Regions from separate parts of the Streptomyces sp. NPDC048751 genome, predicted to be linked through region 2. Evidence: riboswitches for the same ligand, from Rfam matches in the RefSeq annotation. Region 2 holds a riboswitch; the other holds the start of a gene.
What was found. Region 2 has a riboswitch for cobalamin ahead of ACGFNV_RS34270 (CbtB-domain containing protein). Riboswitches for the same ligand answer to the same signal wherever they lie in the genome.
Positions count from the first base shown of each region.

Region 1: linked by a shared signal. The riboswitch ahead of ACGFNV_RS24610 (HoxN/HupN/NixA family nickel/cobalt transporter) and the one ahead of ACGFNV_RS34270 (CbtB-domain containing protein) in region 2 are both predicted to bind cobalamin.

Region 1 is NZ_JBICUX010000007.1:471,146-477,949, forward strand. It holds gene ACGFNV_RS24595 (DUF4142 domain-containing protein) at 1-514, shown strand, start outside; gene ACGFNV_RS24600 (glycoside hydrolase family 13 protein) at 574-2,235, opposite strand; gene ACGFNV_RS24605 (LAETG motif-containing sortase-dependent surface protein) at 2,568-3,527, shown strand; cobalamin riboswitch at 3,618-3,844, shown strand; gene ACGFNV_RS24610 (HoxN/HupN/NixA family nickel/cobalt transporter) at 3,871-4,965, shown strand; gene ACGFNV_RS24615 (nucleoside hydrolase) at 4,972-5,946, opposite strand; gene thrS (threonine--tRNA ligase) at 6,022-6,804, opposite strand, start outside.
Region 2 is NZ_JBICUX010000013.1:70,532-77,335, forward strand. It holds gene ACGFNV_RS34235 (cytochrome P450) at 1-240, shown strand, start outside; gene ACGFNV_RS34240 (RpiB/LacA/LacB family sugar-phosphate isomerase) at 162-536, shown strand; gene ACGFNV_RS34245 (RimK family alpha-L-glutamate ligase) at 904-1,917, shown strand; gene ACGFNV_RS34250 (hypothetical protein) at 1,979-2,329, opposite strand; gene ACGFNV_RS34255 (DUF6479 family protein) at 2,435-2,800, opposite strand; gene ACGFNV_RS34260 (four-helix bundle copper-binding protein) at 2,928-3,299, shown strand; gene ACGFNV_RS34265 (histidine phosphatase family protein) at 3,813-4,391, opposite strand; cobalamin riboswitch at 4,506-4,653, shown strand; gene ACGFNV_RS34270 (CbtB-domain containing protein) at 4,690-4,911, shown strand; gene ACGFNV_RS34275 (CbtA family protein) at 4,937-5,701, shown strand; gene ACGFNV_RS34280 (acyl-CoA dehydrogenase family protein) at 5,834-6,804, shown strand, end outside.

The DNA.
Region 1 (6,804 bases), on a different contig from region 2:
CGTGCAGAAGGGCACGACCAAGGCGGTCGTCACGGCCGGGCAGCACCTGATCGCCGGGCACGCGGCCCTGGACGCGACGTGCCGCCGGATCGCGCCCGAGCTGAACATCACGATCCCCAACCAGCCGAGCCCTCAGCAGCAGGGGTTCATCACGACGCTGAGCAGCGACAGCGGCAAGCAGTTCGACTCCGACTTCGCCAACATCCTGCGGGTGACGCACGGTTCGATCTTCAACACCGTCTCGAAGATCCGCTCCACCACCCGCAACACGCTGGTGCGCCAGCTCGCCGACCAGGCGAACGACACCGTCCTCGACCACATCACGGTCATGGAGAAGACGGGCCTGGTCAACTTCGACCAGGTCCTCTTCCAGGAGACCACCCCGCCCAAGCTCCCCTCCTCCGACCTCACCCCACCGCCTCCGGCCCCCGGCCAGCCCGAGGTGGTCCTGACGCCACCGGCGGACGGCACGGAGACGCCGGGGGCGGCCTCACCCACCCCGCCGGCGGGGTGAGACAGGCCGCGGCACTCCGGACACGCGGGGACCCGGCTCCGCCGCGCGTGGCGCGTCGCTCAGGCCAGCCAGGCCGTCGTGTCCGGGCCCAGGCGGCCGTCCGTGTCCAGGGCGGCGCTGGTCAGGAGGACCTCGCCGGGCGGGAGGGCCACCGGGGTGTCCGACAGGTTGGTCACGCAGCGCCAGCCGTCGGTGCGGGTGAAGGCGAGGGTGCCGGGCGGGGTGTCCTCCAGCCAGGTCAGGGACTCGCCCTCGATCAGCTTGCGGCGCAGCTTCAGGGCCGTGCGGTAGAGCTCCAGGGTGGAGCCCTCCGTCCCGTCCTGGGCCTCGACGGCGTACGACGCGAAGCCCGGCGGCTGGGGCAGCCAGGCGCCGCCCGCGCCGAAGCCGTACGACGGTCCGCTCGTCGTCCACGGCAGCGGCACCCGGCAGCCGTCGCGGCCCTTGCGGACCCGGCCCGTCTGCTCCCAGATCGGGTCCTGGAGGACCTCCACGGGCAGGTCGGCGACCTCGGGCAGCCCGAGCTCCTCGCCCTGGTAGACGTACGACGAGCCGGGCAGCGCCAGCATCAGCAGGGCGGCCGCCCGGGCCCGGCGCAGGCCCCGGGACTCGTCCACGGCGGGCGCGTGGCCGCCGGACAGCAGCCAGGCGTTCTCGTCCGTGCCCGGCGGCAGCATCAGCCGGGAGGCGTGGCGTACGACGTCGTGGTTGGACAGCACCCAGGTCGCGGAGGCGCCGGCCAGCCGCGCGTCCTCCAGCGACCCGGTGATCACCTGGCGCAGTTCCCGCGCGTCCCAGCCCGCCTGGAGGTACTCGAAATTGAACGCCTGGCCCAGTTCGTCCGGGCGCGCGTACAGCGCGCGGCGCGGGCCGCGCACCCAGGCCTCGGCGACGGCCATGCGGGGCGGGGAGTAGGAGTCGAGGATCGTGCGCCAGTCGCGGTAGATCTCGTGGACGTCGTCGCGGTCGTAGAAGGGGTGGGTGCCGGGCGGGAAGTCCGGCAGCGCCTCCTCCCGGCTCAGCTCGGGCGCGCCCAGGTCGCGCAGCGGCTCGTCCAGGTCCTTGGTGAGGGCGTGGGCGACGTCGACCCGGAAGCCGTCGACCCCGCGGTCGGCCCAGAAGCGCAGGGTCGTGCGGAAGTCCTCGCGGACGTCGTCGTGCGCCCAGTTCAGGTCGGGCTGCTGGGGTGCGAACAGGTGCAGGTACCACTGCCCGTCCGGCACCCGCTGCCAGGCGCTGCCGCCGAAGACGGACTGCCAGTCGGTGGGCGGGAGCTCTCCGTGTTCGCCCCGGCCGTCACGGAAGACGTACCGGTCGCGGGCCGCGGAGCCCGGGCCGGCCGCCAGGGCCTCTTGGAACCAGACGTGCTGGTGGGAGGTGTGGTTCGGGACCAGGTCGACGATCACCTTCAGACCCAGGCGGTGGGCCTCGGCGACCATCTCGTCGAAGTCGTCCAGGCTGCCCAGGCGCGGGTCGACGTCCCGGTGGTCGGCGACGTCGTAGCCGCCGTCGGCGAGCTCGGAGGGGTAGAAGGGGCTGAGCCACAGCGCGTCCACGCCGAGCGCGGCGAGGTGGGGCAGGCGCTGGGTGACGCCTCGGACGTCCCCGAGCCCGTCACCGTCGGCGTCGGAGAAGCTGCGCGGATACACCTGGTAGATGACGGCCTGCCGCCACCAGTTCGGATCCTTGGACGAGAGGTCGGGCGTGGTGCGGACGATCACGCGGGCTCCTCTTCGGGTGCGGTCTGTCGGGTGGTCTGTCGGGTGGTCTATGAACGATAAAGGGAAATTCTGCCCACATGGCCGGAAAAGCGAACCTCCGTCACGGTCGGAACGAATCATTCCCCGTGTGATGGAACTGTGATGGCGTCCGAACTCCCCGGGCTTCGCCGCAGGTTGACAGTGTTCCGCCGCGAGATCCACCATGAGTGCACGCTGTGGCGCATGTGACCAATGGGCCCGGTGTTTCTTCGACCACACACCCTCGGTACGGCCGGCAGCGTCGTGCTGCCCTCCCGCCGTGCCCGGGTTTCGCACGCCAAGATGGGATCTGCATGTCCATAGCGAGTCGTGTCACCATGCGCCGCCTGCTGGGGACGGGCGCCGCGTCACTCGCCCTGTGCGCCGCCTCCGTCGCCGCCGCCTCCGGTGCCTGGGCCTCCGAGCCCGGCGGGGACGGCTGGAAGTCCGGCGGGGCGTACCAGCCGGGCACCGGCGCGGGCACGGAGACCGGCACGGACCGCTGCCAATTCTCCCTGGACGGGGTCGCCTTCTTCGACTCGGTCAAGGTCGACGACCAGAACCTCAAGCCGACCGAGGACGGCAAGGTCCACATCAAGGTCCGCACCGCCGGGGACGCGAGCACCTGCACCGCTTCCCTGTCCTCCTTCCTCGCCCACGGCGCGAACTTCAACACCTCCGGTGAGCAGGTCTTCGTCGACTTCGACACGGTGACGGTCAAGCCCGGCCAGACCGAGTCCCTCGACATCGCGGTGCCGGACGCGGGCTGCTACGCGCAGATCGACCTCTACCGGGGTGCCAAGAAGTTCGACGGCAGGCTCGACGCGAAGGACGGCTTCGAGCACGGTGAGCTGCCCAAGGGGCCGGACCGCCCGGTGATCAAGGACAAGCTGATCGCGGCCTGGAACGGCGGCAAGCAGGACTGCACGACCATCGAGACGCCGCCCGCGACCACCCCGCCCGCCTCCACCCCGCCCTCGGCTCCCGCGACGCCCACCACGCCCCCGGCGAGCGAGTCCGCGACCCCGCCGGCCGAGACCGAGCCCCCTGCCACCCCGACCCCCTCCGGCTCGACCTCCACCCAGCCGCCGAGCGACTCCGAGTCCAGCACTCCCCCGGCCGCCCCCACCCCGCACGGCGGCGGCGGTGACCTCGCGGAAACGGGCGCCAACAGCAACACCACCCCGATCGCCATCGGCGCGGCCGCGCTGCTCGCGGGCGGCGCCGCCATCGTCCTGGCGACGCGCCGACGCAGGGCGGCGGGTCGCTCGTAGCAACGAGGCAGCGGGACACGGGGGCCGGGGGCCGGGGGCGCTGCCCCGGGCCCCGGCCCCACCCGGCTGTGCGGGAGCGTCGGTGAGGACCTAGTGTGGGCGGGTCGTGGTGTTCGGGAAGTCGGTGTGAAGCCGGCGCGGCACTCGCCACTGTGATCGGGGAGTTCCCGGCCCGCGTCCCGTGAGGGACAGTCACTGGTCGCCGTGAGGCGGCCGGGAAGGCAGGGCCGGGCGCGTGCACCCTCCCCCACTCTCGGCTTCGCTCGAGCGGGTGGTGCCCCCACGCCAGGAGACCGGCCACGGCATCTCACGAAGTGATCCACGAGGTGCTGGAGCTGACCGTATGACCGAGCCTGTCTCGCCTGCTTCCTTCCGCTGGCGGCGTGAGGACACCGTGCGGACGGCAGTGCTGATGGCGGTCATCGCCGCCCTGCACGTCGTCGCGTTCGGCATCCTGTTCCTGCTGGTCGTCCCAGGCCACTACGAGGTCGGCGACAAGGCCTTCGGCATCGGCCTCGGCATCACCGCCTACACCCTCGGCATGCGGCACGCCTTCGACGCCGACCACATCGCCGCGATCGACAACACCACCCGCAAGCTGATGGCCGACGGCAAGCGGCCGGTGTCGGTGGGCTTCTGGTTCGCGCTCGGCCACTCCAGTGTGGTCGTCCTGCTCGCCCTGCTGATCGCGGGCGGCACCCAGCTGGCCGGCCGGGTCATGAACGAGGACTCGGGCACCCACCAGGTCCTGGGCTTCCTCGGTACGACGATCTCCGGCACGTTCCTCTACCTCATCGCCGCCCTCAACCTGGTCGCCCTGGTGGGCATCCTGAGGGTGTTCCGGGCGATGCGGGCGGGCGCGTACGACGAGACGGAGCTCGAACAGCACCTGGATTCGCGGGGATTCATGAACCGGATCCTCGGCCGCCTCACCAAGTCCATCTCGCGCCCCGGCCAGATGTACCCGCTGGGCTTCCTCTTCGGCCTCGGCTTCGACACCGCGACCGAGGTCACGCTGATGGTGATGGCCGGTTCGGGCGCGGCGGCGGGCCTGCCCTGGTACGCGGTGCTGTGCCTGCCGCTCCTCTTCGCCGCCGGCATGAGCCTGTTCGACACCCTCGACGGCACGTTCATGAACTTCGCCTACCAGTGGGCGTTCTCCAACCCCGTCCGCAAGGTCTTCTACAACCTCACCATCACCGGCCTGTCCATCGCCGTCGCCTTCTTCATCGGCACGATCGAACTCGTCGGCGTCCTCCACGACAAGCTCGACCTGCGCGACGACGTCACCGGCTGGATCGCGGGCCTCGACCTCGACAACGTCGGCTACATCATCGTCGGCCTGTTCGTCGTGGTGTGGGCGGCGGCGGTCACGTACTGGAAGCTCGCGAAGGTGGAGCAGAGGTGGGCGGCACGGCCCGCCGCCGACACGCGTTAGAGGCCGTCAGGGACCCTCCACCGCCGTCAGCCACAGCTTGACGTAGCGCTCCACGTCCACGCCCAGCGCCACGTCCACCAGGGGCTGTTCGCGGGTGCCGAAGTGGATCTCGGACTCGCCGGGGCGTGGGCGGCGGTCCACGACCGTCTGGCCTCGGGTCGGGCCCGGGGCGAGGGAGACCTCGACCGGGAGGCGCTCGGTGGTGATGCCCTCCGGGTCGACGACCGCGCAGACCGCGCCCGCGTCGCCGAGGCCGCCCGTGGGCGTGGGGTCGCCGGAGGCGGCCGGGTCGCGGTGGGCGAGGAGTTCACCGGCCAGGCGGAGACGCGGCTCCGAACTCGCGCGCAGGCGCTGTACGTCGGCGGCCGGGACCAGGACCTGCTTGAACACGTCCAGGCCGTACATCGTGATCGGCACCCCGGCCGTGAGCAGGATCGCGGCCGCCTCCGGGTCGTGCCACACGTTGAACTCCGCGACCGGCGTGGCGTTCCCGGTGGCCACCGCGCCGCCCATGAACACGATCCGCTCGATGTTGCGGACCACCTCCGGGTGCGTACGCAGGAGCAGGGCGATGTTGGTGAGGGGCGCGGTCGGTATGAGGGTGACCGGGTGCGGGGAGGCGAGGATCTCCCGGCGCAGCAGCGTCACCGCGTCCACGTCGACGGCGGTGCGGGTGGGGGCGGGCAGGCCCAGGTCCGCCATGCCGTCCTCGCCGTGCACGTGCCGGGCCACACGGACCGGCTCGATCAGCGGGCGCTCGGCACCCCGGGCGACGGGGATGGCCGGGGCGCCCGCCTGCTCGAGGACGGTGAGGGTGTTGCGGACGACCCCGTCGACGTCCGTGTTCCCGGCCACGCAGGTCACCGCCCGCAGGTCGAGGCCCGGGTGCCGGACCGCGAACAGCAGGGCGAGGGCGTCGTCGACGCCGGTGTCGCAGTCGATGATCACGGGGATGGGGCGGTCGGAGGGGCGATCGGTCATGAGGCAGCTCCCTTTCGTCGTTCCGACCCTATGCAGCGAGGGCCGCCCCCGGACCACCCCCTCTCCGGTCCCTCTCTAATCCCAGAGCACGGTCCCGCGTGCCGCCACCCGTGCCGCCACGCGGTCCAGGAGCTCGGCGGCGGGCAGCACTCCCGGCTTACGGCCGTCCCGCAGGCGTACGGCGGCCAGGTCGCCGTCGGCCTCCCGCTCACCGATCACCGCCTGGTACGGCACCAGCCGCGCGGCCCGGACGCGGGCGCCGAGGGTGCCGTCCTCGGGGCCGTGCAGCCGTGCCCGCAGTCCCCGTTCCTCAGCCCGCCGCACCACTTCCTCCGCCGGTCCGACCTGTGCCTCCGCCACGGGGAACACGGCCAGCTGCTCGGGGGCGAGCCACACCGGGAAGGCGCCGCCGTGCTCCTCGACGAGGTGCGCGACGGCGCGCTCGACGCTGCCGATGACGCTGCGGTGGACCATGACCGGGCGGTGTCTGGCGCCGTCGGCGCCGATGTAGCGCAGGTCGAAGCGTTCGGGCTGGTGGAAGTCGATCTGGACGGTGGAGAGGGTGCTCTCGCGGCCGGCGCGGTCCTCGATCTGCACGTCGATCTTGGGGCCGTAGAAGGCGGCCTCGCCCTCCGCCTCCTCGTAGGCGACACCGGAGCCGTCCAGGACCTCCCTGAGCAGGGTGGTGGCCCGCTGCCACAGGGCGGGGTCGGCGACGTACTTGCCGCCCTCGCCCGGCAGGGAGAGCCGGTGCCGGGAGGCGCGGATGCCGAGGTCGGCGTAGGCGCGGGTGATGAGGTCCAGGGCGGCGCGGGCCTCCTCGACGACCTGGTCGAGGGTGCAGAAGATATGGGCGTC
Region 2 (6,804 bases):
GGACCGACACAAGGGGAGCGGCAGGGGAAAGACAGGGGAGTGAGCGTGAGACGGGGGCTCGCCCGACTAGGCTCCGAGGCATGCGTATCTCCGTCTCCTCCGACATGGACGAACCCGTCGCCCGCTCCCTCGTCGAGCACCTGCGGGCCCGGGGCCACGAGGTGCGTACGCACGGGGCGCTGCGGGACGGCGACGACCCGCAGTGGGCGGTGTGCTCGGAGGCCGCCGCCCGTGAGGTGACCGCCGGGACGGCGGACCAGGCGGTGGTGTGCTGCTGGACCGGAACGGGCGCGTCCATCGCCGCGAACAAGGTGCCAGGAGTACGGGCGGCGCTGTGCACGGACGCGTACACCGCGGACGGCGCCCGTCGCTGGAACGACGCCAACGTACTCGCGCTGAGCCTGCGGCTGACCTCCGAGCCGCTGCTCAAGGAGATCCTTGACGCCTGGTTCGCCGCCGACGCCAGCGAGGACGCCGAGGACCGGGAGAACGTGGCCCACGTCGGGCGGCTGGATCGCGTCCGCGCCGACTCCTGAACCCGTTCCCCCGTCCCACGGCCCGCCGCAGGGCGCACACATCGGGGCGAACGGCGCAGAGGCGGGAGCAGGAGACCGGCGTGCGTGCGCCCTGTTACAGGGTCCCGCCGGGCACTTACAGTGTGGCGCCCAGCCCTGTGCCGTCCGTCGGCAGGGCGGAGCCCCACGAGCCCCACCCTTGTGGTCACCGGCCGCCCCGCCCGGCCGTCGCGACCTCTCCCGACGCGCCCCGCACACGGACGCGGCGGCCGGAGCGACGTGTCCCGAGGACCACTCGCGCGACAGGCACCACCCCCGTGAAACCGCTCGGACCCCGCAGCCGAGTGTCCGCGGTCCGAGCGCGTGTCCAGAGCCCTTGGAGGCCGCTGTGTCCCGACCGTGCATCGCCCTCATCGCCGACCCCACCTCGTCCGAAGGCTGCCGCGAGTACCTGGCCACAGCCGTCGAACTGCTCACCGGCGCACCCCCCGTCCGTATCGACGCCCGGCACTTCGCCACCGACGGATCCGGCCGCGGAGTCCGCGACGGCGACCGCTTACGGCTGCGGGTCCCCGAGGAGGGGCTGGACTTCGTGCCCGACGTCGTCGTGGTCTACGAGATCCAGCCGCACCGCCGCCGGGAACTCGCCGCCTTCCAACAGCTCCTCGAACTCCACCACGTGGTCACCCTCGCCACCGGCACGGACGCCTGGCGCACGGCGACCGAGAAGAACCTCACCGTGGAACGCTTCACCCGGGACGGCGTCGCCCAGATGGAGACCGTCGTCCTGTCCCGGCCCGGCCCACGCGAGGCGGAGGCGGCCTTCGACCGGCTCGGCGGGGACACCTGGGCCCGGCCCGTGATCGGCACGGGAGGCAACGACACCTTCCACGTCACCACGCCGGACCGGCTCAAGGACGCCGCGGCCTTCTACGCGGAGCGCGAGACCGACTGGCTGCTCTCCCGGGACGCCGGGAACATCCTGCCCGACGGCGCCCGTCACCAGTTCCGCGTCTTCGTCCTCGGCGGCCGGGTCGTCCACGCCCGGGAGCACATCCAGCCCCGGACCGACATCCCGTGCAACACCTGCCAGGGCGCCACCGCCGTCCACATCGCCCCGAGGGACCTGCCCGCGCGCCTCACCGAACTCGCCGTCGCGGCCACCGCCTCCGTCGGCCTGCCCTTCGCGGGTGTCGACCTGGCCGTCGAGAACGGCGGGGTCGTGTTCGAGGTCAACGTGCACCCCGCCTTCGTGGACGGGGAGATCGAACTGGAGAGGGTGGCCGTCCCGTACATCCAGGCCCACCTGGACGCCCTCACCCTCGCCCGGGGCGACCGGCCCATGGTCGCACCCCGGACGAGGGCGCCGCTCGGCCGAGGGGGCCGCCTGTCATCACACTGAGAGCAGGCGTACGCACCGGCATCCCGGCCGCGCCGAACGCGGTCGGGATGCCCGCACCTGCTCAGATCCGGTCGCCCTTCGGCCGGCCCCGCTGGTCCGGGGTGCCGTGCGGGGGTGGACTGAAGGGCTGGGACGAGGTCGCCGGGGAGACGGGGGAGCCCGTCCGCCCCCGGCTCTGCTCGGGGCGCAGGGCCCCGGGGTCGCCGGACGTCGGTTCCGCGCCCGCGTGCAGCTGCTCCAGACGGGAGGCCAGCACCGTCGTCACCGGGCGTCGGTCGGCGTGCTGGTGCTCGTACGCGATCAGCTCCTCGACTTCGCCGGCGGTCAGCGACCGCACGCGGCTCTCCAGGCTGCCGATCGGCAGATGGTCGTAATCGGGCAGTGGCAGGGCGCCGCGGCCGGAGTCGGCCATGGGTCTCACTCCCTGGGGATCGAAGGTCTGGGCCCGAACCGCGACGGCGGCCCGCCTCACGGCCCGCCTCACGGGACGGCCCTTCTCGGCGTGGGCTCACCGGCCTCAGTGGGCCCCCAGGCCGCCCCCGCCGAAGGAACCGCTGCTGCCGCGGCCCCAGCGCGGCCGCCGTTTGGAGGAGCTCGGACGGGTCTGCATGTTGGTCAGCTCGTACGGGGTGAGCGCATGGCCGTCCTTGGGAATCTGGGGGATCTCGTCGGGTTCCCGGTTCTGCTGGACCTCGTGGACGGGTCCCTCAGGGGGAAGGTGTGGCTGCTCGTCCGGTCGCGGCCGGGGCGACTCGTTGAGCTTGACGCGGTAGCCCAGCCACAGGCCACCGCCCAGTATGGCCACGACCGCCACCCCCACCACGAAGAGCGCGATGCTGAGCAGCCCGCTCGCTTCGGCCAGCTGCATGGTTGCGGTACTCATACCAGCTGAATACCCCCCGAAGGGGGAGCGAACCGGCCGATCCGCTTCCGCGACCGCCCGATGACCTCCCGCAGGGGGCCACGGCACGGGTTTGACGGGCTCCGCACCGGCTACCCGCCCTTACGTGATACCGACGACATCCCAGCAGGAGCTCTTCCGGTTCCTGGAGGACCGTTTCGCGTGTGCGCAGGCGTGTACCGAGTGCGCCCGTGCGTGCGCGCTGCGCGCGAGCCTCGTGGATCCGGACGGGACCGAACAGCAGGAACTCGTACGACGCAAGGGCATCATGTGCGCGGAGGTGTGCGACGCCACCTGCCGTGTGCTGTCCGAGCAGAACCATCTGGACGAGGCGGGTATCCGCGTCCAGCTGGAGTGGTGCCGGACCGTCTGCCTGGAGTCCGCACACGTCTTCGACGGGCAACCGGGCGCCGAGGAGAGCGCGGAGGCGTGCCGCGCCTGCGCGAAGGCCTGCACGGAGTTCATCGCCACCCTGGTCTGACCGTCTGACCGTCTGGCTGCGCCCCCGGCACCCCGGACCGCCGGGAGCGCCACGGCGACCCTCGGCGATGCGTCCCGGCCCGTTACCCGACATCCACGGCTGCCGCCGACAGGCCATCGGCCCTCCGACGCCCACCGCCCGCCCGGCCTCCCCGGGAACCCCCGCGCGATCGTGGCCGCCCGGCAGATCCTGACGTGTCGACTGGTGCGGGCGCATGTTTCATGGATGCCTTGAAGCCGGGTGGCTCGGTGGGTCTTCGCCGAGCGGTTGTCAGCCGTCCCGGAGTCACGGCCGCCGTCGCCGGGCGCCCGTCCGACCGTCTTTGCGTTGCGGTGGGACCGTGCGGGAGTCACGGCCGTCCGCCACGGCAGCCGTCCCGGGGCACCCGCGTGCCGCAAGGCTGCCGCAGGTCCGGTCGCCGACGCGCTATCGGACAGCGGGTGGGTCACGGGGTGGGTCGCGAAGCGCCGAGGCCCGCGACCGTCTGATCCAAGCCCCTCCGGGGTGAGCGGCTCAGTGTGCCGCCCCGCCCAGCGGGTGTCCGACCGTGACGTTCCAGCGGCCCGATCTGCCGCTGAGTTCGACGGCTGTGAGGGGTGGGACGTCTGTGCGCCACAGGGACTGGTCCGGTGCGCCGAGGGCGCGGACGATCGCGGCTCGGGACACCTCCGGCTCGACGACGGCGATGGTCCGCCCCGACGTACCGGCAGCCGTTTCCAGCCAGGCGGCCACGCGGTCGCACAGCGTCCGCACCGACTCCCCGCCGTGCGGGGCGGAGCCCGGATCCGACAGCCACTCGGCGAGAGCCGCGGGTTCGGCCGCGCTCACCTCCGCCAGGGTCGCCCCGCGCCAGCGGCCCGCGTCGAGCCCCGCGAGCTCGGGCCCGGTCGCGGCGTCGAGCCCGAGCGCCTCGGCCGTCTCGCGGCAGCGCGCGGTAGGAGAGGACCAGGCCCTCTCCCAGGCCGGCAGGGTGCCCGCGGCGGCCCGGGCCCGGCGCAGCCCCGCCGGGTCGAGGGGGCAGCCGTCGTCGAAGCGGGCCTCCCGCAGCGCCGCGCTGATCGCCGGTGAGATCAACATCACTCGGCTTGTCATGCCCACTCCGTCATCCTCGTCACTCCCGCGCTCAACACCCCTCCATATACGGTGACTTGACGGGTGACCAGTCCCGTCCGGGCGCACGCGGCCGAACACGCGCCCTTGGCCGATTCCCTGCGTCGCGGTACGGTCACGTCGAAACCGACGACGGTACGTGGAAGCCGGTGGGAATCCGGCACGGTCGCGCCACTGTATGCCGGGCACGCACTGCGGTGCGGGCCGGGTGAGTCAGACCCGCGTCCGTCGTCCTGTGCACCACCGATACGGGACGCGAGTTCCCCCAGGAGGTCCTGCCATGGCGCAGTCCGCCGTCCAGCCGAGCGCTGCCCCCACTGCCGTACCCGAGAAGCTGCCGATCGGCGCGATCGTCCCCTGGGCGGTCTTCTTCGGCATCCTGATGCTGGTCCTGCTCTACTTCGTCGGCGCCGAACAGGGCGCCACCTCCGTGATGTCCGGCGAGGACGTCCACGAGTGGGTGCACGACGCGCGCCACCTGCTCGGCTTCCCCTGCCACTGACGGCCGGGGAAGGACGTACCCGCCCATGAACTCCACCACGGTCCGCACCCTCCTGGTGCGGGGCATGCTCGCGGGCCTCGCCGCGGGCCTGCTCGCCCTCGTCGTCGCCTACTTCCTGGGCGAGTCGAGGGTCGACGCCGCCATCGCCTTCGAGGAGGCGCACGCCCACCACCACGGGGGAGGCGCCGAACCCGTCAGCCGCACGATGCAGTCCACCGCGGGCCTGTCCACCGGTGTCCTCGTCTACGGCGTCGCGTTCGGCGGCATCGCCGCCCTCGCGTACTGCTTCGCCCTCGGCCGCATCGGTCGCTTCGGGCCGCGCGCGAGCGCGCTGCTCCTGGCGACGGCCGGCCTGGTCGCGGTGTACGTCGTGCCGTTCCTGAAGTACCCCGCCAACCCGCCCGCCGTCGGCGACCCCGACACGATCGGACAGCGAACGACCCTCTATTTCCTAATGGTGGTGCTGAGCGTCCTGCTCGCCGTCGCCACCGTCATCCTGGGCCGGCGCCTTGCGCCGCGCCTGGGCAACTGGAACGCGACCCTCGTCGCGGGCGCGTTCTTCGTCCTGGCCGTCGGGCTGGCGTACGCCTTCCTGCCGTCCTTCAACGAGGTCCCCGAGCACTTCCCGGCCACCCTGCTGTGGCAGTTCCGCCTGGCGGCACTCGCCGTGCAGGCCACCCTGTGGACCACCTTCGGGCTGGTCTTCGGGCTGCTCGCGGAACGCGTCCTCGCGCCACGGACCACGGCGCAGGAGGTCGCCGCCGCACGGCCGACTCCCGTGGCATCGTGACCGGTTCCCGGTAGAACAGGCCCTCGGCGCCCGGGCCGAGGGCCTCTTCATGTCTCCCCGCCATTCCCAATTATTGGAACACGTTCTACCGTGTGCGCCGTCAGGACCGGCCCAGGGGAGCCAGGAGGCGCCGTGCATCTCGACCACACGCCCGAGCAGCAGCGGCTGCGCAGTGAACTGCGCGCCTACTTCGCCGAGTTGGTGCCCGACAACGCCCACACCCGGCACGCCGACCCCGCCGCCCAGAAGCGCTTCTACCGCGAGACGATCCGGCGGCTCGGCACGGACGGCTGGCTCGGCGTGGGCTGGCCCACGGAGTACGGCGGGCGCGGACTGACCGCGATGGAACAGTTCATCTTCTTCGACGAGGCCGCCCAGGCGGGCGTCCCGCTGCCCCTGATGGCGCTCAACACCGTCGGCCCCACGATCATGCGGTTCGGCACGGACGAGCAGAAGGCGTACTTCCTGCCGAGGATCCTCTCGGGCGAGATCGACTTCGCGATCGGCTACAGCGAGCCCGGCGCGGGCACCGACCTGGCGTCCCTGAAGACCCGCGCGGTGCGCGAGGGCGAGGAGTACGTCGTCAACGGCCAGAAGATCTGGACCACCAACGGCGACACCGCCGACTGGGTGTGGCTCGCCGTCCGCACCGACCCCGAGGCACCGCCCCACAAGGGCATCACCATGCTCCTCGTCCCGACCACCGACCCCGGCTACTCCTGCACCCTCATCAACACCCTCGCCGGGCACGACACCACGGCCAGCTACTACGAGGACATCCGCGTCCCCGTCTCCCGCCGCGTCGGCGCCGAGAACCAGGGCTGGCGGCTGATCACCAACCAGCTCAACCACGAGCGCGTCACCCTCGCCGCCCACGGCACCATGGCCATCCGCGCCCTGCACGACGTGCAGCGCTGGGCCATGGAGACCAAGCTCGCCGACGGCCGCCGCGTGGTCGACCTGCCCTGGGTGCGCCGTCTCCTCGCCCGCACCCACACCCGGCTCGACGCCCTCAAGCTCCTCAACTGGCAGATGGTCACCGCCGTCCAGAACGGCACCCTCACCCCGCAGGACGCCTCCGCCGTCAAGGTCTACGGCTCCGA